DNA from 3 places in the Lysobacter sp. GQ73 genome. Region 3 is predicted to be linked to each of the others. Evidence: riboswitches for the same ligand, from Rfam matches in the RefSeq annotation. Region 3 holds a riboswitch; each other region holds the start of a gene.
What was found. A riboswitch is a leader RNA that binds a small molecule or an ion and turns the genes downstream of it on or off. The one in region 3 is predicted to bind cobalamin.
Positions count from the first base shown of each region.

Region 1: it holds a riboswitch for cobalamin, as region 3 does, so the genes downstream of both, btuB (TonB-dependent vitamin B12 receptor) here and AC6CH2_RS10290 (ribonucleoside-diphosphate reductase subunit alpha) in region 3, are expected to answer to the same signal.
Region 2: it holds a riboswitch for cobalamin, as region 3 does, so the genes downstream of both, btuB (TonB-dependent vitamin B12 receptor) here and AC6CH2_RS10290 (ribonucleoside-diphosphate reductase subunit alpha) in region 3, are expected to answer to the same signal.

Region 1 covers NZ_JCAXEE010000005.1:56,341-63,808, reverse strand. The annotation lists gene AC6CH2_RS15470 (hypothetical protein) at 1-2,882, shown strand, start outside; gene AC6CH2_RS15465 (hypothetical protein) at 2,884-3,849, shown strand; gene btuB (TonB-dependent vitamin B12 receptor) at 3,940-5,820, opposite strand; cobalamin riboswitch at 5,941-6,184, opposite strand; gene AC6CH2_RS15455 (TfoX/Sxy family protein) at 6,254-6,691, opposite strand; gene AC6CH2_RS15450 (GAF domain-containing protein) at 6,688-7,170, opposite strand; gene bioD (dethiobiotin synthase) at 7,295-7,468, shown strand, end outside.
Region 2 covers NZ_JCAXEE010000004.1:110,325-117,792, reverse strand. The annotation lists gene AC6CH2_RS13110 (hypothetical protein) at 1-242, opposite strand, end outside; gene AC6CH2_RS13105 (hypothetical protein) at 285-875, opposite strand; gene btuB (TonB-dependent vitamin B12 receptor) at 951-2,843, opposite strand; cobalamin riboswitch at 2,956-3,196, opposite strand; gene AC6CH2_RS13095 (TonB-dependent receptor plug domain-containing protein) at 3,564-5,939, shown strand; gene AC6CH2_RS13090 (amidohydrolase family protein) at 6,544-7,468, shown strand, end outside.
Region 3 covers NZ_JCAXEE010000003.1:84,013-91,480, forward strand. The annotation lists gene AC6CH2_RS10270 (TonB-dependent receptor domain-containing protein) at 1-210, shown strand, start outside; gene AC6CH2_RS10275 (aldo/keto reductase) at 257-1,303, opposite strand; gene AC6CH2_RS10280 (acyl-CoA thioesterase) at 1,468-1,839, opposite strand; gene AC6CH2_RS10285 (ribonucleotide-diphosphate reductase subunit beta) at 2,073-3,092, opposite strand; gene AC6CH2_RS10290 (ribonucleoside-diphosphate reductase subunit alpha) at 3,217-5,589, opposite strand; cobalamin riboswitch at 6,013-6,235, opposite strand; gene AC6CH2_RS10295 (DUF2339 domain-containing protein) at 6,371-7,468, shown strand, end outside.

The sequences.
Region 1 (7,468 bases), on a different contig from region 3:
GGCTCAATTCCGAGCCCGGCGTGTCGCCCCCGGTGCGCCTGACCACTGCGACCTTCGAGGAAGGTTCGGTGCAGTGCATCGCCTTGAACGTGCAGGGAGGCGGCGGCACCTCGGCGCAGCCCGCGGCGCCCGGGACCTTCAATGCGGTCGAACATATCCTCGGCGCCTCGGTGCCGTCGATGGACGCGGCCAACCGCGCCGCCTTCAGCCTCAGCCTGTCGGCCGAGGGCGCGACGATACTCGAGCAGGCGCTCAGCGAAGGCATGACCCCGATCGGGGTGATCTACGATCTCAAGTACCTGGCGATGCGACCGGCCTTGCGGGTCACCATCACCGCCGACTTCGAGCGCATCTTCAACCACTTCAGCGCCAGCCTCGAAGGCCAGTACGCCTGGTTCAAGGCCGGCATCGACGCTGCGTTCGAGTCGCTGGTGCAGAACGGCGTGATCGACATTCAGGTCGAGGCATTCACCGACGCCGAAGACCGCCGCGACCAGGAAAAGTGGGCGCTGGACTTCTTCAAGGACGATCTGCTGAGCAAGTGGTTCGAGCCGACCCTGACCCCGGGGCAGCTCGCGACCGATGCGGCGCGCGCCGGGCCCGGTACGGGCACCGGTGGCGGTACCGGTGGAACCGGCGGTACTGGCGGCACCGGCGGCGGTACGGGAGGTACCGGCGGAACCGGTGGTGGCGCCGGCGGCACGGGCGGGGGCACCGGCGGAGGAGGTACCGGTGGTACGGGCGGAACCGGTGGTGGCACCGGCGGCACGGGTGGAGGCACTGGCGGCGGTACAGGAGGTACCGGCGGAACCGGTGGCGGCACCGGCGGTAGCGGTGGAGGTACGGGCGGCGGCAACGCGCCGGGCGGCGGCTTCAACGGCACCAGCGGCACCGGCCCCGGCGGCGGCACCGCGCCGAGCGCGCCGCAGATCCAGCCGGCCGCGCTCGTGGTCGAACTGCAGGAGCCCACGCCCTTGCCTGCGGGGCAGTCGGTCACTCACACGCCGGCCGCGAACGGTCTGGCCGAGACCATCACCGTGACCGGCGCCGGTGCGGTGGTGAAGGTCGAGAACCAAGTGGTGACGCCGGATGCGCAAGGACGCATCACCGTCACCGTCAATCCCGACTCCAACAAACTCATCGAAGTCGAATGGCCGGCGGCGACGCAGGAGCAGACCTTCGGCCTGTTCTTCGACTTCGACAAGCCGGCCGCGGCCGGCTGGCGGCTCAATCCGCCGTCGCAGCACTATCGCGCCTATGTCGAAAACACGACGACCGATCCGCGCTACCGAGATGCGTCCGGCACCTTGCGTATCGAGGGGGACGGCAACTGGAGCGGGCCCGAGCGTGGCGCCGCGCGCCTGGAAGCCTGGGTGCGCAGCCTGCCCGCGCCGCGCAACGTGCGTCTGGAAGCGTACGCCAGCCACGAGCACGTCAGCGGCGCTAACGAAACCCAGCGCAATGCGCATAACCAGGCGCTGTCGCAGCGGCGGCTGGACGTCGCCGCGGCGGTGGTGCGCCGCGCCGGCGGCAATTTCACCATCACTCCGGCCAACGCACATGGCGACAGCCCGGCCAGCGGACGTCCGGGTTCGCATTCGGCGATGGGCGGCGACCCGGACAATCGCGTCGTCCATGTCATCGGCCGTGTCGCCGGCACTACGCCGAGCCGCTGGCGCGGGCGCCTGCGTCGTCCGGCTTCGGTCGCGCCGCAGCCGCAGCCCCAACCTCAGCCGCAACCCCAACCCCAACCTCAACCTCAACCTCAGCCGCAGCCGCAGCCGCAGCCGACGGTACCGACACCGCCGACCGCGATGAGCCTGTCGTTCAAGCTCAAGTTCGTGCGCCAGGAAGAACGCAAGAAGCTGACCCTGCGCTACAACCGCGCCGAGGCCACGCGCCGCACCTATGCGCCGCAGGGCTTCTTCGGGCTGATGCTCGGCGACCTCAGCGACAAGTCGAGGTACTTCAAGGAAATCGATCTCGACGACCCGTTCTTCCGCCAGTTCGCGGTGGAGGCCAGCATGCCGATCGCGTTCGAGCCGATCGACCTGATGTCCGCGCAGGTGGCGCTGGACTACGGCGACAAGAGCAAGCCGCGCGACCACAAGCACGCCGATTTCGTGTTCACGCCGGGCGACACCGGGACCAAGCGCTTCGAGGTGTTCATGAACGCCACCCGCGACATCGACTACGACGCTTCGTACCAGTATCACTTCGACCCGCAGTCCGACTGGGCCGCCGACCGCACCTCGTACACGATCCCGGCCGCCTCGACCGAAGACCGGACCATGTTCGTGAACCCGTACGAGCACGTCGAGTTCCGCCGCATCGAAGCGATCCCGGGCGACATCGACTGGGACGTGGTCGACTCGATCGAGGTCAGGCTCCAGGCGCGCGGCTATTCGCAACCCGAGCCGAAGACCACCTTGAAGTTGACCAAGGAGTCCGGCCCCAAGACCTGGCGCCTGCGCGGCGCCAAGCCCGGCCCGGCCCATCGCGGCGTGACGTATCAGCTGGTGCAGCGGCGCAAGGGCGTGGCCAATCCGGACCCGGCGACGCCGCCGGTCGAGCTCGACGTGCCGCAGTTGATCGTCCACGACAGTTTCGAAGACGCCCTGCAGCTCGAGTTCATCCCGGTGTTCGACCCGGCCATGGTCAAGCGCGTCTACATCGACGTGAAGTACGAGGACGGCGCCTACAAGCGCAACGAACGCATCGAGATGGCCGGCGGCCAGACCGATCCGGTCAAGCTGCGCATCGCCCTGAAGAACAAGGACCTGCGCAACTTCCGCCGGCGTTTCACCTTCGTCGGCATGCAGGGACAGTTCGACCAGCGCGCGTGGATCGCCGACACCGAAGAGCTGGTGGCGGTGCAGTGACATGCGCGGCGATACCGTCATCGACATGCGCGACGATGCCGGCATGAGCTGGCTCGCGCCGATGCGGCACCGCCTCGGCGCCGACATCGCCGGCCCGGTCGCCGCCACCTTGCGGCGGCTCGGCGCGGTGCTGCCGGCGCAGGCCGCCGCCGCCGCGGACCTGCTGGGCGGCGTGCTCGCGCCGCTCGGCGGTTCGGTCTGGCCGGAAGTGGCCGGCAGTTTCAGCCGCCTGACCAATACCGGCATGCCGGTCGAGTTTTCCTGGAGTTCGCGCGAGGCGACGGTGCGCTGGACCGCCGAGGTCGCCGCGCCGGAAGTGGCCGACCGCGAGCGGCTGCTGCTGGCCGCGCGGGCCTTGGATTGGCGGGACGAGCTCGCGCCGTGGCTGGAACTTCAGCGCGACGATCCGTTGGTGTTCGGCGCCTGGGCCTCGGCGCGCCATGGCGAGGAGCGCGCCACCAAGCTGTATGTCGATTTGCATGCCGGGCGGTTGCCGGCGATCTGGCGGGACCGCTATTTCCTGCTGCGCTCGAACCTGCTGACCTGGCGAATGAGCGGGGTGAACCCCGACGGCAGCGTCGAGTTCTATGCGCTCGGCCATGAGCTGGACCGGCCGGCGCTCGCGGCGATGGCGCGCGCGGTGCTCGGCGATGCGGGGCCGTTGATGGAGACGCTCGAAACGGTGGCGGGCCATGGCGCCTTGCCGCGTCATGTCGGCATCAGCATCGCCCTGTCGGCGGACGGCCGGCCGCGCGCGTTGAGTTGCTTCGTCGTGGCCAAGAGCTTGTTCCACCACGACGACGAGGTCGCGGCGAGGTTGCGCAGCCTCGCCGACGGCGTGCCGGCGCGGCTTTACGAAGCTCTGGCCTCGGGGCCGGACGACGGGCGCTGGCGCCACGGCATGATCGGCGTGGTCGCCGACATCGCCGGCCGCAGTTGGGTGCAATGCGGGCTGCGGCCGACCTGAACCCGCGCCGTTGTTGTTGCCCAGAAAAGCAAAGCCCGGCGAGGCCGGGCTTCGCATCGACGCTGGCCGGTCCGAAGACCGGTCGGGCGATCAGTCGACCGGTGCGTAGCGCAGGGTCAGGAACCACTCGCGGCCGGGCTGGTTGAAGTACGACGAGGTTTCGTACTCGCGGTCGAACACGTTGGCCACGCGCGCCTGCAGGCTCAGGGCCGGGGTGATCGCGTACTCCGCGCGCAGGTCGAGGGTGCCGTAGCCGCCCAGGCGGGTGCTGTTGGCCACGTCGTCGTAGCGCGAGCCCGAACCGACCGCGGTCGCGCCGAGACGGAACTTGCCGAAGCTGCGATCCAGGTCGATGCGCGCGCTGTGCCTGGCGCGGCGCGGCAGGTCGTTGCCCCGGTAGAAGCCGACCCGGTTCTCGGTGTCGAGGAAGCTCGCGCTCGCCGCCAGGGTCCACTGGGCGAAGGCGGTGTCGATGCCGAGTTCGGCGCCGCGCATGCGCGCGCGGTCGATGTTGTTGGGCAGGTTGATCGACGAGTCGTAGGTGATCAGGTCGTCGGCGCGGGTGTCGAAGCCGTCGATGCGGGCGTTGAAACGCTCGCCGCGGTAGGCCAGGCCGAGTTCCCAGGTCTTGGACTCTTCCGGACGCAGGCCCGCGTTGCCGAAGAACGGGTAATACAGCTCGTTGAAGGTCGGCGCCTTGAACGCGGTGCCGTAGCCGACGGTGACGCGCCAGCGCTCGGCGAAGCTCAGGCCCCAGGCCGCGCCGCCGGTCGTGTGGCCGCCGAACTGCTCGTTGTCGTCGCGGCGCAGGCTGGCCTCGAACGACTGCGCGCCGAAGCGGCCCTGGTACTGGACGAAGCCGGCCTTGTTGTCGCGCTCGCTTTCGTCGTACACGGTGTCGCTGTCGACGCGGTCGCGCAGCCAATCGAAACCGGCGGTCAGCACGTGGCCGTCGAAGAGATTGAAATCGACTTGCAGGCTGGCGCTGTCGCGGTCGGTCTTGAAGAACCCCATCGGCACCTCGCCGAGGAAATTATCCGAGCTGTCGAGGTTGCGGCCGGCCAGCAACTGCAGGTGGACCGTTTCCGACGGGCGCCACTGCAGCTTGCCGCCGATCACCTGCTGCACGGTCTCGGAGCGGTTGACGAAGCTGCCGTCGTAATCGTTCTCGCCCTCGGCGCGCAGCGCCTGGCCTTCCAGGCTCCAGCGCTCGTTGAACTCGAGGCCGCCGCGCAAGGACAGGGCGTGGCTTTCGTAGCCGTCGCGGTCGGGCTCGTCGGTGAAGCAGCCGGCGAACACCGGGAAGCCGGCGCCGCGGCAGGCATTGATGCCCTGGGTCTTGCGGAAACTGTAGTCGGCGCCGAACCAGCCGCGGTCGCTGCGGCCGCCGAAGCCGGTGCCGAATTCGAGGCTGTCGTTGCTGCCGCCGCCGAAGCGCACGCGCGGCGCGAAGCCCTGCTTCTCGCGGCGGGTGAACACCTGGATCACGCCGCCGATGGCGTCGGCGCCGTACAGGCTCGAGCGCGGGCCGCGTACGATTTCGATCCGGTCGATCAATTCCAGCGGCAAGTCCTGCAGCGCGGTCAGGCCCGAGGTCGGCGAGCCGACGCGGATGCCGTCGACCAGCACGAGCACGTGGTCGGACTCGCTGCCGCGCAGGAACAGGGTGGTGAGCTTGCCGGCGCCGCCCTGGTTGGACAGGGTGATGCCGGCGCGGCCGCGCAGCAGGTCGTTGAGGTCGCGCGCCTGGCTGCGTTCGATGGTCTCGCGGTCGAGCACTTCGACCGGGGTCAAGGCGTCGTTGACGCTGACCGCGGTGCGGTTGGCGGTGACGATCACTTCGTCGAGGTCGGTGGCTGCGCCGGCCGGAGCGGCGAGCGCGGCGGGGGACAGCGAGAGCGCAGCGGCGATGGCGAAGGACAGCTTCAGTGCGCGCGTGGCGTACAGGACATGGGGGGTGCGGGCGGACATGGGGACAGCTCCAGCGCGCGCGCCAGGGGCGCGCGACGACGACGGCGGAAGGCGGTTGCGAGGAGGCAGCGGGCCGTGGAGACAGCCGGATAGCAGCCGCCGCGACGCCCTCCGCATCGCAACCTGTGGCGCCTCGAGGCCGGTCTCCGGACTCGCAAGCGGAGCGGCGCAGGGCCGGACTCCCGATGGCGGCGCCTTCCCGTGCCGAGCACAGTGGCGGTGGCCGCGATCTGTCTTGCTTACCGTTGCGGGGGCAGTGCCGGACTGGCGCCGATCCTCCCGCAGGAGAGGGCGCGTCACCGGCTTCCCGTTTCAACCCGTCGATCAAGCCAGCCGACGGGTCACCTCGAAGCGGTGCGCAGTCTACGCGAAGCCGGCGCCCGGAGCCAAAACGCCGGGGCGGGCGGGGCGCCCGCGAGCGGCGGCGACGGGTTCAGTCGCGCCCGTCGTCTTCGTCGCGGCCGCCGGGGCGGTCGTCGTCGCCTTCGTTGTCCCGGCTGTCGCGGTCGTCGCCATCGCCGAGGCGGGCGCCGCCTTCGAACGGGTCGTGGCGTTCTTCGACATGCATCGTGGTGTGCACCGGCGCGGCGGCCGGCTTGTTGCGCGGCGGCGGCAGCAGCGCGGTCGCCGCTTCGGCGGCCTGGATCAGCTCCTGCCGGCGCGCATCGCTGATCTCCTGCCAATGGCAGTCGAGCAACGCGCCTTCGATCGCGTACAACAGGTTGAGGGTCGGCTTGAAGCCGGCGCGCTTGACCCGCATGAAGGCCTCGACCGTGCCGATCGCCGAGATGTCCTCGTGGGTGCGCAGGCCCACCTGGCGCAGCCAGGCCGCGCTCTTGGGACCGATGTTGCGCATCTTGGCCGCGGTCATGCCAGCGCCTCCACGTACACGCGCGCCAGCGCTTCCAGGCCGGCCTGGTCGTCGGCATCGAAACGGTCCGGAACCGGGCTGTCGAGATCGAACACGCCGATCAGGGCATCGCCATGCACCAGCGGCACCACCACTTCCGAACGCGAGGCCGCATCGCAGGCGATGTGGCCGGGGAAGGCGTGCACGTCGGCGACGCGCTGGGTCTGGCGGCTCGAGGCGGCCGCGCCGCACACGCCCTTGTCGAGCGGAATGCGCACGCAGGCCGGCAGGCCCTGGAACGGGCCGACCACGAGTTCTTCGCCGTCGTAGAAATAGAAGCCGACCCAGTTGAGGTCCGGCAGGGCATGGCTGACCAGCGCCGACAGATTGGCGGCGTTGGCGATGCGGTCGCGTTCGCCGTCGAGCAGGCCGCGCGCCTGGGCGACCAGCTGCGCGTATTGCTCGGGCTTGTCGCCCGAAAGTGCGGAGGTTGTGAACATCATCGGAGTGTAACAGCGGCGTCCGCCGCCACTACCATGGCGGACTCCAGGCCCCAGGAAAAAGCGCGAGATGAGTCACACCCAGCCCCCGGTGCAGGCCGCCTCCCGACCAACGGACGCAACCGTGCCCGCGCGGTTCGCTCGCGGCGTATTCGTCACCGGCACCGACACCGGCATCGGCAAGTCGGTGGCCAGCGCGAGCCTGCTGCACGCCTTGCGCGCGCGCGGCCTGCGCGCGGTCGGCATGAAGCCGGTGGCGAGCGGTTGCGAACGCACGCCGGAAGGCTGGCGCAACGAG
Region 2 (7,468 bases), on a different contig from region 3:
CTGCCCAGGTCGAGCGACGAGGACAGCACGAAGAACGCCGGGAACGCCCAGACCGGGCGCAGCAAGGCGCCGACCAGGAAGAACACCGCCCACGACGCGCTGGGCAAGGCGTCGACGCTGGCGAAGTGTTGGCCGCGGGTGCAGATCATCAGCAGCGCCAGCGACGCGCCGGTCGCGATCAGCGCCGGCCGCGATTCCAGCGGCAGCACCGCGGACGAGGCGACGGGAAGAGAGTGGGACATTTCAAGCTCCGGACGGCGTAGGGACGGCGACTGCGGCGACGATCAACGGTGAGCGCTCGGCTGCGAGACCGACGGCCGGGCGATGCGCGCGATCGCGGCGTGCGCGACGAGCGCCACCGCGATGTAACTCATGGTGGTGCGTACGAACAGCGGACCCCAGCGCCAGGCCCGGCTCAGATACTCGGCGAGGTTCGGCTCGGCGTAGCGGCCGCCGAGCCAGTAGAAGGCGCCGTTGGAAATCAGGAACGAGACACTGGCGGCGCCGAAGGCCACGCCGAAGGCCCGGGCGAATCCGCGCCAGCCGGCCGGCATCCGCGGCGCATACCAGCGCGCGGCGTACCACAGCACTGCGTAGGCCAGCAGCAGGAAGGCATACGAGGGCGTCACGCAGTAATGGTCGAAGAAATTCAGGCCGCGCCCGGTAATTGCGAGATAGTCGATGGCGACCGCGGCGAGCAGGAACACCGCAAAGCCCAGGTGGCGGCGCAGATACAGGCCGCCGAGAAAGAACACCGCCATCGAGGCGTCGGGCAGATGCAGCAGGTCGCCGAAGTGATGGAAGCGCGTGGCGATCATCGCCATCAGCAACAGACAGGACACGCTCAATTGGATGGGGCCGGGCAAGTTTTTCATCGCGACTCTCGATAGGCGCCGGCAACCCGGGGGCCGCCGGCGAAGCCCGCGACGCGGGCCGAGGCTGCTGATCCGTCAGCGGGAAGGCCGGTAACGCAAGCTCAACAGATAATTGCGCCCGGGCTGGTTGTAGAACGCGGCGGTTTCGTACCGCCGGTCGAATACGTTGTTCGCGGCCAGCTGCAGGCTCCAGGCCGGGTTGAAGGCGTAGCCCAGGCGCAGATCGGCGAGCGCGTAGCCGGCGAGGCGGCGGGTATTGGCCAGGTCATCGTAGCGATCGCCCGCGGCGTAGACGCTGGCGCCGAACGACCAGGCGCCGTCGCCGACCGCGAAGCGGCGGTCGGCATCGATGCGAGCGCTCTGCCGGGCACGCCGCGGCAGCAGCTTGTCGCGGCTGGCGCCGCGGCTGTCGTTGCGCGGGTCCAGCCAGGTCGCGCTGGCGCGCAGATCCCAGTCGGCCAATCGGGCGTCGAACGCCGCTTCCAGGCCGCGGATGCGTGCACGGTCGACGTTGCCGGGCAAACCAGTCGAGGCGTCGTACGCGATCAGGTCGTCGATGTCGCTCTCGTAGGCGTTGAGCGACCACACGTGCTGGCGGCGCGCGCCGTGGGTGCCGCGCAGGCCGATCTCGACGCTGCGCGAGGTCTCCGGCGCCAGGCCGGCATTGCCGTAGCCGGGGTAGTACAACTCGTTGAAGGTCGGCGCCTTGAACGCGGTGCCGTAGCTCGCGGTCAAACGCAGCGCCTCGCTGAAGTTCCAGCCCCACAACAGACTGCCGGTGGTCTCGCCGCCGAACTGGCTGTCGTCGTCGCGGCGCAGGCTGGCCTGCAGCGCATGCGCACCGAAACTCTGCTGCCACTGGCCGAAGGCGCCGCGCAGGATGCGGGCGTCGCGGGCATAACGGGTGTTGCTGTCGATGCGGTCGCGCTGCCAGTCGAAGCCGAGCGTGAGCAGGCCGATGCCGATGCCGATGTCGCCCTGCACCGAGCCGAGCTGGCGGCGGGTCTCGAAGGTGCTGGAGTACTTGCCGTTTTTGTAGGTGTCGCTGAGGTCTTCGCTGCGTCCGGCGCTGGCGCTGAGGTTGAAGCGGTCGCTGGGCCGGTAGCGCAACCTGGCTCCGGCGACCTGTTGCACGCCGTCGGCCTCGTTGTTCTGGCTGCCGTCGTACTGGTTATGGTTTTCGGCGCGCAGCAGCCGCGCTTCGGCGTCCCACTGCTCGTTGAAGCGATAACCGCCCTGCAAGGTCAGCGAATCGCTGCGATAGCCGTCGCGGTCCGGCGAGTTCGTGAAACATCCGGCGCCGCCCGGTGAGGGCTTGCCGCGGCAGGCGTTGATGCCGTCGGTATCTTCGTGCGCGGCATGGATCGAGTACCAGCCGCGCTCGCCCTTGCCGGCGACGCCTGCGCTGCCGCGGTGGGTGGCGTAACTGCCGATCGTGGCGCTGAAGCTCGGCACGAACGCACCCTGCGGGCGCCGGGTGAAGATCTGGATGACGCCGCCGATGGCCTCGGAGCCGTACAGACTGGAGAACGGGCCGCGCACGATCTCGACCCGCTCGATCTGCTCGACCGGAATGTCCTGCAGCGAGGCGCCGCCGCTGGTCGCCGAACCGATCTTGACGCCGTCGATCAGCACCAGCACATGGTCGGATTCGCTGCCGCGCAGGAACAACGAAGTCGCCTTGCCGGGGCCGCCGTTGTTCGCGAAGGATGCGCCCGGCGTGCCGCGCAACAGCTCCGGCAACGACCCCGGCTGCAGACGTTCGATCTGGGCGCGGTCGATCACGGTCACCGCGGCGAGCGTGGCGTCCTGGGTCTGGGCGGTGCGGGTCGCGGTGACCACGACCTGGTCGAGATCGACCGCGGGCGCGGCCGGCGCCGAAGCGGCGAATGCGCAGCCGGCGAGCACGAAAGCGCTGCGCGCAGGAAAGCGCGCAAGGCGCGGGGATACGGAAAAACGGAACGTCACGGTCGGCTCTCCATGGCCGCGCCTCACCCGCGCGGCCTAGATCAGGTCGTGACAGGCAGACGGCAGAACGGAGACGGCGCGCGCGCCGATGCCCCGGACACGGCCCTCCGCCTGTCGGTTCGCGCTCCGGGCCGGTCTCCGGGCTTGCGAGCGGAGTCGGCCCGAGATCGGACCGGTCTCCCGTACCGCGCCTTCCCGTGTCGGAACACAGTGGCGTCGAGCGGTACGTGTACTCGCTTACCGTTGCGGGGGCAGCTCCGGATTGACCGACCTGGCGAACGCCAGAAGCGGGGACCGGATTCCCGTTTCAATCGCCGACTGTGTCGGCGATCACCTTGAGCGCGCGCATCTTAGCAGTGATGCGCGGCGAGGACGCCACCGGGTGAGTGCGAGCGCGCTGGCGATCCCGGTGTCGCGGCCAAGCGCTCCGCGCAAGGCCCGGCCCGGGATCGTCATCCCCGCGAAGGCGGGGATCCACGGCTCCATCGCGGCGTCAATCCGAAGTCTGTGATAGCCGCTTCGCGGGATGGCTTAGGCGAGGGCACAAAATCCGTTCCGCGCCCAGCACAACGGCCGCTGGCCCTCCCTGGCCCCTCAAACAGTGTGCTTTACCACTTTTTTACTACTTGCGTTATGCAAGATTTGGCCGCTTTATTGACCGGTTGTTAGGTTCGTGTTAAATCCGGATGACATCGCTGTCATCCCCACCAAGGAGTCGTCATGCCCGTCCGCCGCACCTTCGCCGGTTCACGTCACCCTCTGGCCCTCGGCCTCCTGGTAGCGCTCGCCGCGCCGGTCCACGCGCAGGACGCGCCGCAAAGCGACCCCAAGACCCTGGACCAGGTCATCGTCACCGGCACCCGCGTCTCCGACCGCACCGTCGCCGAGTCCACCGCGCCGATCGACATCATCACCCCGGAAACCCTGGAGGCCACCGGCACCGTCGAGCTGGCCACCGCGCTGTCGCGCGCCCTGCCCTCGCTGAACTTCCCGCGCCCGGCCATCACCGACGGCACCGACGCGGTGCGTCCGGCGCAGCTGCGCGGCCTGGCCCCCGACCAGGTGCTGGTGCTGGTCAACGGCAAGCGCCGCCACACCACCGCGCTGATCAACCTCAACGGCAGCCAGGGACGCGGCTCCTCGCCGGTCGACCTCAACGCGATTCCGATCGCCGCGATCGAACGGGTCGAAGTGCTGCGCGACGGCGCCTCGGCCCAATACGGTTCCGACGCGATCGCCGGCGTCATCAACGTCGTGCTCAAGGGCAGCGGCACCGGCGGCAGCATCGCCGCGCGCTACGGCCAGTACAGCGCCGGCGACGGCAAGCAATACCAGTTGTCCGGCGACACCGGCATCAAGCTCGGCGAAAACGGCTGGCTGCACTTGGCCGCGCAGGGCGGGCATCAGGATCAGACCAATCGCGCACGCCCGTTCCAGGGCCGCGTCGAACAGCGCTACGGCGATCCCGAAATCGACCAGGGCGCGTTCTCCTACAACGGCGAGTACAGCCCGACCGAATACCTGAGCTTCTATTCGTTCGGCAGCTACAGCGAACGCGACGTGCTGTCGAACGGCTACTTCCGTTTCGCCGGCGACCCGCGCAACATCCCGTCGATCTATCCGAACGGCTTCCTGCCGCAGATCCACAACGTCAGCAAGGACCGCGCCGCGGTGTTCGGCCTGCGCAGCGAAACCGCCGGCGGCACCCAGATCGACCTGAGCTACAACTACGGCCACAACGGCCTGACCTTCGACATCGAAAACACGCTCAACCGCAGCCTCGGCCCGACCTCGCCGACCCAGTTCTACGCCGGCGCGCTGGAAGTCACCCAACACGTGCTCAACCTGGACTTCACCAAGTCGGTCGACTTCGGCTGGCAGTACCCGGTGACCTTCGCCTGGGGCGCGGAATGGCGCGGCGAGGAGTTCTCCGAACGCGCCGGCGAGCCGCTGTCCTACGCCAACGGCGGCATCGCCGCGCCGAACGGCCAGATCATCCCGGGCGCGCAGGTGTTCTCCGGTTTCCGCGCCAGCGACGCCGGCGACTTCGACCGCCACAGCTATTCGGTCTATATCGACGCCGAAGCCGACCTGACCGACAAGTTCTCCCTGGGCGCCGCCGCGCGTTACGAGAGCTACAGCGATTTCGGCGAAACCACCTCGGGCAAGCTGTCCGGCCGCTACGCCTTCACCGACCAGGTCGCGCTGCGCGCCACCGTCTCGACCGGCTTTCGCGCGCCGTCGCTGCAGCAGCAGTTCTTCCAGTCGATCGCCACCAACTTCATCAGCGGCATTCCGTACGAAATCGGCACCTTCCGCGTCGACAACCCGGCCGCCGTCGCCCTGGGCTCGGAAGCGCTGAAGGCGGAGGAATCGACCAACTACAGTCTGGGCCTGGTGCTGCAGCCGGCCGATCAGCTTTACATCACCATCGATGCCTACAACATCCAGGTGAAGGACCGAATCCTGCTGTCGGAAAACCTGACCAGTACCGCGGTGCGCAACTATCTCAACGCCAACGGCTATCCCGGCATCGGCGGCGGCCGCTATTTCACCAACGCCGTCGACACCGACACCAAGGGCATCGACATCATCGCCACCTACGGTTGGGACCTCGGCTCGGGCAAGTTCAACCTCACCGCCGGCTACAACTACTCCAAGACCGAGATCGACACGATCGCGCCGAACCCGCCGCGCCTGGCGGCGATCGACCCGGCCGCGGTGCGCATCGGCCGCACCGAGATCGGCCGCATCACCAAGGGCGCGCCGCGCGACAAGTTCTTCCTCGCCGGCGACTGGAAGACCGGCAACTGGAACTTCACCGCCACCGCCACCCGCTACGGCGAGTTCACCGAACTGCACGCGACCGACCCGCGCCAGGACCAGACCTTCGGCGACGAATGGACCCTGGATCTGGCCGCGACCTATCGCCTCGACAACTGGGACTTCACCATCGGCGGCGACAACGTGCTCGACGCCTACCCCGACGAATCCAAGCTGGTGCGCGGCACCCGCAACTACCTGCCCTACAACACCGCCTCCCCGTTCGGCTTCAACGGCGCCTTCGGCTACGTCAAGGTCGGTTATAAGTGGTAAGGCGTAGCGGCATGCAATTGCAGTGATGCGTTGATTCGATTTGCTCTGGCTTTGCGGCTTTGCCGGTCGAATGAAGACCCGGAGGGCGGCCCGCAGGGATGCGGGCCGCGCGCAAGCAGGCCATGGATGGCCTGTCTGGAGCATCCTTGCGCCGGCATCGATCGTGCGGGCTGGTGCCCTTGCAGGGAAGGCCTTTTCTTTGGTTAGCCTTCTTTTGGGCCACGGGACGCGCAGAGTCCACAACGCCTTTGCCGTCGACCGAAGGAGTGCATCGCCGCGAGGGTCAAGCGTCGCAACCTGCCACAGCGCAGTCGCGACTTGCGTCGCTCCTACCCTAGCGAAAACGCGCCGCTTCGATGAATGACGTCGGCCTTGACGCTTCTGCGCGTCCCGCGGTCGCGACTTACGTCGCTCCTACAGGGTAGAGCGCTCATCTTAAAAGCGGCACACACGACGACGGCCCGGACCATCCAGCCCGTCGTTTTCGTCGAACCCGGTACATTCCCCCCATCGACGAATCCGCTATAAAGAGGGCCTCGCCGCTGCGGGCGCCAGCGAACGGCGCGGCCCAGCGGCCCCGCCGCGAATGCCCGAGGTGCCCGCCATGCGCTCGACCGTTGCGCTGTTGCTGTCCCTGGCGGTTTCGAATGCCGTCGCCGCGCCCGCCAAGCGCGAACAGATCATGCTGCTGCAAGGCAAACCCGCCGGCCAGCAGACCGTCGAAACCACCCGCGACGGCGGCACCCGCGTCGAGTATCAATACAGCGACCGCGGCCGCGGGGATCATCTCAAGACCGAATGGACCCTCGACGCCTCCGGCATTCCGATCGAGTACAAGGGCAGCGGCCACAACTACCTGAAAGTGCCGGTCGATGAGACCTTCAGCCTGCGCGACGGCAAAGCGCGCTGGAAGAACGACAGCGAGCAAGGCGAGAAAACCCTGACCGCGCCGGCGTTCTTCCTGCCGCTCAACGCCACTCCGGAAATCCAGGGCGTGCTGGTGCGCGCCTTGCTGAAAGCGCCCGAACGCAAGCTCGCCCTGCTGCCGGCCGGCGAAGCGCGGCTCGACGCCGCCGGTACGCTCGACGTGCCCACGGCCAAGGGGCCGGCCACCTTGTCGCTGTATCGCGTGTCCGGGCTGGACTACACGCCGGGCTCGGTCTGGCTGGACGCCGAGGGCCATACCGCGGCGCTGATCATGGCCTCGGGCTGGGTCTCGATTCTCTCGCCCGAGTACAAGGATTCGCTGGCCAAGCTGATCGAATTCCAGGAACGCGCTGGCGCCGACTGGTCGCTGAAGCTCGCGAGCGAACTGACTCACACTCCGAAAGGGCCCCTGCTGATCCGCAGCGCGCGGCTGTACGACCCGCGCGACCTGTCGGTGACGCCTAACACCAGCGTCCTGGTCCAAGGCGAGCGCATCGTCCGCGTTGGTGCCGACGCGGCGCTCAAGCCGCCGGCCAACGCGGAGATCCTCGATGCCGGCGGCCGCTTCCTGATGCCCGGCCTGTGGGACGTGCACAAGCATT
Region 3 (7,468 bases):
TACGCGGCACCGACCAATCTGAGCGTGCTGCCGGCGTTCACCCGCTTCGACTTCAATCTGCGCTATCGCAGCGGTCCCTGGGATTGGCGCCTGCGCCTGGAGAACGCGTTCGACCAGCGCTATTTCAGCTCCGCCCACGGTTCGGTCGACGGCTTCAACGCGCCGGGCGCGCCGCGCACGCTGAGCCTGACGGCCGATTACCGCTTCTGATTGCCGAATCGGCGCCGCGGCCGGCTTCGGCCGCGGCGCCGGCGACTCACCAGCGGCGTTCGATCCGCGCACCGCCGAACATCACTTGTCGGATGCCGGGCAGGGCCAGGAAATCGTGCGGAAACCCGAGCGGAACCACGCTGGCCTCGTCGAGGCGGCGCGATTGCGCGTCGTCGAACTCGACCTCGAGCGCGCCGAGATTCTCCTGCAGCTGCGCCAGGGTGCGCGCGCCGATCACCGGCGCCACGCCGCCGGGCCGGCGCAACAGCCACGCCAGGGCGACCTGCGCCGCCGGCCGTTCCAGCTCGGCCGCGACCGCCTTGACCGTTTCGGCGATGTCCAGCGCGCGCTCGGTCAACGCGCCGTTGCCGATCGCCACCGCGCGACGGCCTTCGGCGTTGCCGGCATCGAGGTCTGCGCGCGTGTACTTGCCGGTCAGCACGCCCGAGGCCAACGGCGACCAGGCGGTGACGCCGAGGCCGAGCTCGGCCGCCATCGGCAGCAGTTCGCGCTCGCTGTCGCGCTGGGCCAGGCTGTACTCGGTCTGCAGGGCGACCAGCGGCGACCAGCCGCGCAGCTCGGCCAGGGTCTGCATGCGCGCGGCCTGCCAGGCCGGCAGGTCCGACACGCCCGCATACAGCACCTTGCCAGCGCGGACCAGGTCGTCGAAGCCGCGCATCACTTCCTCGACCGGCGTGGTCGCGTCCCAGGCGTGCAGATACAGCAGGTCGATGTAGTCGCTGCCGAGCCGGCGCAGGCTGGCCTCGACCGACTGGCGCAGGTTCTTGCGGTGGTTGCCGCCGGCGTTGGGGTCGCCGGGGTTCATGCACAGCGAGAACTTGGTCGCGATGACCAGCGCGTCCCGGCGGCCGCGGGCGAACTCGCCGATCAGCCGTTCCGAACTGCCGCCGGTGTAGAGGTTGGCGGTGTCGATGAAGTTGCCGCCGCGCTCGAGATAGGCATCGAACACGCTGCGCGCTTCGTCGGTATCGCTGCCCCAGCCCCAGTCGTTGCCGAAAGTCATGGTGCCGAGGCAGAGCGGGCTGACGCGCAGGCCGGAGCGGCCCAGAGTGCGGTAATCGTCCAGACGCATAAGGTGGTTCCATTGGAGGGAGCCACGAGTCTAGGCAGCGCGGTGCCGAGGAAATATCCGCAACTTGCTTTGGTGAAGTTGCGGCCGATGCCGGGGGAGGCATGCGGCCGTGCCGCCGATAACGGCGCGATTGGGCGCCGGCACCGCGTCGAAGCGATGGGACCTCAGCGCTGCAGTGGCGGCACCGGCGTGGGCTTGCCGTCGCTGTCGAGCGCGATCATGGTGAAGCGGCCGCGGGTGGCGAGCTGCGATTCGCCCGAAAGCAGGTCTTCCTTGTGCATTTCGACTTCGACCTGCATCGAGGTGCGGCCGGTCTCGACCACGCGCGCGATCAATTCGACCAACGCGCCCTTCGGCACGGCGGTATGGAAATCGAGCTGCTCCGAACGCGCGGTCACCACGGTGCTCCGGGCATAGCGCGAGGCGGCGATGAAGGCGGCCTTGTCCATCCACGCCAGCGCCTGCCCGCCGAACAGCGTGCCCAGGTGGTTGGTGTGGTCGGGGAAGACGATTTCGGTCATGCGCGCTTCGATCATGGGTGAGGCCTGTTCAAGAGGAACGAGTTCAAAGGAACGAGTAACGGTAGAGAGCGGCGGTTTCGCTCGTTATTCGTTCCTCCGCACTCGTTCCTGCTTCAAAACGCTTCGTCGAAGGCCACTTCGCCCTGCACGCCGATCCGATAGCTCGAGACGACGAGCCCACGGCCAAGCCTGTTCAAGGGAACCGGTGCAGATTCAAGAGGAACGAGTTCTTCGCACTCGTTCCTGCTTCAAAACGCTTCATCGAAGGCGACCTCGCCCTGCACGCCGACCTGGTAGGCCGAGACGCGGCGCTCGAAGAAGTTGGTCACTTCCTGCACGTCCTGCAGGTCCATGAAGGCGAAGGGGTTGGTCGAGCCGAAATGCTTGGGCATGCCGAGCTGGGCCATGCGCTGGTCGGCGCAGTACTCCAGGTACTGGCGCATGTCCTTGAGCGACAGGCCGACGACGCCGCCGGACAGCACGTCGCGGGCGAACTGGTACTCGCACTCGACCGCTTCCTCGAACATCTTCACCACCTGCGCGCGCAAGTCGGCGTCGAACAGGTCGGGCTCTTCCTCGCGCGCGGTGCGGATGACCTCGAACGCGAACGCCATATGGCAGCTCTCGTCGCGGAACACCCAGTTGGTGCCCGAGGCCAGGCCGTTGAGCAGGCCGCGCGAACGAAGGTAGTAGACGTAGGCGAAGGCGGCGAAGAAGAACAGGCCTTCGATGCAGCCGGCGAAGCAGATCAGGTTGAGCAGGAACTGGCGGCGCTGCTCGCGGGTTTCGATGCGCTGCAGGCCCTGGATCGAATCGATCCAGCGGAAACAGAACTCGGCCTTGGCGCGGATCGAGGGGATGTTCTCGACCGCGTCGAACGCCTTGGCGCGCTCGTTCGGGTCGGGCAGATAGGTGTCGAGCAGGGTCAGGTAGAACTGCACGTGCAGCGCTTCCTCGTACAACTGCCGCGACAGGTACATGCGCGCTTCCGGCGCGTTGATATGCTGGTACAGGTTCAGCACCAGGTTGTTCGAGACGATGCTGTCGCCGGTGGCGAAGAACGCGACCAGACGTTCGATCAGGTGGCGCTCGGCCGGACCGAACTTGTGCTTGAGATCGTTGACGTCCTGGGAGAAATCGACTTCCTCGACGGTCCAGGTGTTGCGGATCGCATCGCGGTACATCTCGTAGAAGTGCGGATAGCGCATCGGCCGAAGGGTGAGGTCGAAGCCGGGATCGAGCAGCAGGCGTGTTGAATCGGTGGACATGGGTGTTTCCTTAATGCAGCCCCTGTAGGAGCGGCGTGAGCCGCGACTGCGGAGTTACAGGCTTGCGCCGTATGCGCGATGTCGCGGTCGCGGCTTACGCCGCTCCTGCAGGGGGACGTGCGGTTTACTGACAGGCTTCGCAGGACTCGGGATTTTCCAGCGAGCACGCGATCGCTTCGCTGGGGGTGAACTCCACCGGCGCGAGTTCCGGCTTCGGCGTCGCCGGCGCGCTGACCGTGGTCTTGGCGATCTTGGTGGCCGGGCGCGAGCGCAGGTAGTAAGTGGTCTTCAGGCCCTTCTTCCATGCGTACATGTACATCGAGCTGAGCTGGCCGATGTTGGGGCTCTCGATGAACAGATTGAGCGACTGGCTTTGGTCGATATACGCGCCGCGCTCGGCGGCCATGTCGATCAGCGAGCGCATCGGCAATTCCCAGGCGGTGCGGTAGACCTGGCGCAAAGCCTCCGGCACTTCGGTCACCGACTGGATCGAACCTTCGGCCATCTTGATCCGGTCGCGCATCTCGGCGGTCCACAGGCCGAGCTTCTTGAGCTCCTCGACCAGGTACTTGTTGACCACCAGGAAGTCGCCGGACAGGGTCTCGCGCTTGAACAGGTTCGACACCTGCGGCTCGATGCACTCGTAGCAGCCGGCGATCGAGGCGATGGTCGCGGTCGGCGCGATCGCGATCAGCAGCGAATTGCGCAGGCCGTGCTCGGCGATGCGCTTGCGCAGCGCGTCCCAGCGCTCGGGCTGCGACGGGGTCACGCCCCAGGCTTCGAACTGCAGCTCGCCGACGGAGGCGCGGGTGTCGTCGAAGGACGGGTGCTTGCCGTGTTCCATCGCCAGCTCGTTCGACGCCGACAGGGCGTGGAAATAGATCGCCTCGGCGATTTCCTGGGCGAGCTTGCGCGCCGGCTCCGAATCGAACGGCAGGCGCAGCTTGAAGAACACGTCCTGCAGGCCCATCGAGCCCAGGCCGACCGGGCGCCACTTGAGATTGGCGCGGCGCGCGGTCTCGATCGGATAGAAGTTGAGGTCGATGACGCGGTCGAGCTGGCGCACGGCCAGGCGCACGGTTTCGGCGAGCTTGTCGAAATCGAACGCGCCTACGCCCTTATTGGCGCTGGGGTCCTCGTACATCTCGACGTGGTGCGAGAGGTTGATCGAGCCCAGGTTGCAGACCGCGGTTTCGTCCTGCGAGGTGACCTCGAGAATCTCGGTGCACAGGTTGGACAGGTGGATGACGTTGCCGTCGCGCAGGGTCTGGTTGGAGGCGCGGTTGGACTTGTCCTTGAAATTCATCCAGCCGTTGCCGGTTTGCGCCAGGGTGCGCATCATCCGGCCGTAGATGTCGCGCGCCTTGACCTTCTTGACCGCCAGGCCGGCCGCTTCGGCGGCGTGGTAGGCGCGGTCGAAGGCCTCGCCCCACAGGTCGGTCAGCTGCGGCACTTTGGACGGGTCGAACAGCGACCAGTCGGCGTCGGCTTCGACCCGGCGCATGAATTCGTCCGGAATCCAGTTGGCCAGGTTGAGGTTATGGGTGCGGCGCGCCTCGTCGCCGGTGTTGTCGCGCAGCTCGAGGAATTCCTTGACGTCGGCATGCCACGGCTCCAGGTAGACGCAGGCCGCGCCCTTGCGCTTGCCGCCCTGGTTGACCGCGGCGACCGAGGCGTCGAGGGTCTTCAGCCAGGGCACGATGCCGTTGCTGAGGCCGTTGGTGGAACGGATCAGCGAGCCGCGCGAACGGATGCGGGTATAGCTCAGGCCGATGCCGCCGCTGAACTTGCTGAGCTTGGCCACGTCCATGTAGCGCTTGTAGATGGCTTCCAGCGAATCCTCGGGCGAGTCGAGCAGGAAGCAGCTCGACAACTGCTCGTGGGTGGTGCCGGCGTTGAACAGAGTCGGCGAGCTGGGGATGTAGTCGAGCTGGGCCATGCGCCGGTACAGGGCGAGCGCATCGCCGACGTCCTCGCTTAGCGCGCAGGCGATGCGCAGGAAGAACTGTTGCGGGGTTTCGATGACGGTGCGCGCGGTCGGGTGGCGCAGCAGGTAGCGGTCGTACAGGGTGCGCAGGCCGAAGTAGTCGAACTTCGCGTCTAGGTTGCGGTCGATCGCGTCGTTGAGCTTGCGTGCGTTGGCCTGGACGAAGTCGAGCAGGCGCTGGTTGATCAGGCCCAGATCGTAGCCGCGCTGGATCGACTGCGAGAACGCATGGATCTCGATGCCGGCGACTTCCTTCTCGATCACGCCGGCGAGCAGGCGCGCGGCGAGACGGCCGTATTCGGGTTCTTCGGCGGTCAGCAGGGCGGCGGTGCGGATCGACAGCTCGTCGAGCTCGCGCGTGGTCGCGCCGTCGTAGAGGCCGGAAATGGTGCGGGTGGCCACGCGCATCGGGTCGACCGCGTACAGGTTTTCGCCGCTGCGGGTCACCGCGCGCACGATCTTGTTGAGGTCGACCGGCTCGCGGCGGCCGTTGCGCTTGGTCACGCTCATGGTCAGGTTGGCCGCGGGCGGGGTCAACGCGAAGCCGGCGTCGGCTTGCGGGTCGCGGGCGGGTTTGGTTGCGGTGCCGGCGGCGGGGGAGGCGGCGGACGATTCGGGTGCGAGCGTGGTCATGGCGTAACTCCGGGGCGTGGATGCACGGGCCGCCGACCTTCCCGCGAAGGGCGACGCGCGGAGAACGCGGACGCGCCATCGACGACCGGCCGCGCGGCGGCGTCGTCGGATGGCACGGCCATGCCCCCGCGGGCGCGGAACTCGGGAGCTTGCAGGCGAGGTGTCGCGCGGCCCGAGACGGGCGCGTCCCGTCTCGGCGCGCGTGGCGGCGCCGCAACGGAACGAGCACGACGGCGGAGCCATCGTGCTGCGACACCGGCCGTCTTCCCCCGAAGACTCCTGGGCCGGTACCGCGCGGTGTGCAGCGCGCGGCTGTCGGCAGGTCTTCGGGCTCGGGACACGACGCCTCGCGTCTCCTACTGGCTACCGCTTCCCAGGCGCGAGGCGCGCCCAGTGCTAGGTAGCGTTCGTTTCCCATACCGCTGCGGGGCAGCGCCGGCTTTGGACGTCGCAACGGCTGCGTCCTTACCGGCTTCCCTATTGAGCCGATCTCGCGATCGGCACCGACAGGCACAACATAGTGTGGTTTCCCGATTCCGTCAACGCGATATGTGGTGAACAAGCTGTGTATAGAATGCGTGAAGCCTTGTCCTTCAAGGCTTGCGGCTTGGTGTAACGTTCGTGACCAAGCGCACGGCACATGGAACAGGGACGGGTGATGGAAGCACTGATCGGTTTGTTGATTCTGGCGGTGGTGTTGGTGCCGATCCTGCTCATCGTGGCGCTGGCGCAAATCGCCGGGCTCAGGGCGCGGCTGTCCCGGCTCGAGCAGCGCGTGGCGGAGCAGGCCGAGTCCCTGAGCGAGGCGAGGTTCGACCACCGCGGCGACGAAACCCTGGCCGAGCGGATCGCGCGCGAAGCGCCACCGCCGCAGGCAGTGCGTCCGCCGCGGCCGGTGGCTCCCGCCACTGCGCCACCTCCGACGGCTCCACCCAGCGTCACTCAGCCCCCCGCCGTCACTTCGCCCGGAACCGTTCCGCCGGTTTCGGCGCCCACGCCGCCGCCGGCCAACCTGCCGCCGCCGATCCCGCACGACGCCACCGCCGCCGCACCTCCGGCCGCTGCGCGCGCCGCGCCCGCGGCTCGGCGCGCGCCGGCCGCACCGCCGCCGCCGGACGTGTTCACCGTCGCCGCGCGTTGGCTGCGTCGCTGGTTCACCGAGGGCAACGTGCCGGTCAAGGTCGGCATGCTGGTGTTGTTCGCCGGCGTCGCGGCGCTGTTGAAGTACGCGACCGACCAGGGCTGGCTGCATCTGCCGATCGAGCTTCGCCTGGCCGGCGTCGCGCTGGCGGCGATGGCCGGGCTGGTGTTCGGTTGGCGCCAGCGCGAACGCAAGCGCAGTTTCGCCCTGAGCTTGCAGGGCGGCGCGATCGGCGTGCTGCTGTTGGTGGTGTTCGCCGCCTTCAAGCTCTACCAGTTGATGCCGGCGGGCGCGGCGTTCGCGATCAGCGTGGTGCTGGTGGCCGGCGCCGGCGTGCTGGCGGTCAAGCAGAACGCGATGGCGCTGGCGGTGTTCGCGATCCTCGCCGGTTTCCTCGCGCCGATCTGGCTGTCGACCGGTTCCGGCAACCACGTCGCCCTGTTCGGTTATTACGCCGTGCTCAATGCCGGCATCTTCGCGATCGCCTGGTGGCGGCCGTGGCGGGTGCTCAATCTGCTCGGTTTCGTCTTCACCTGGGGCATCGGCACCTTGTGGGGCGTGCTCAAGTATCGCCCCGAGCACTTCTCGACCACCGAACCCTTCCTGCTGCTGTTC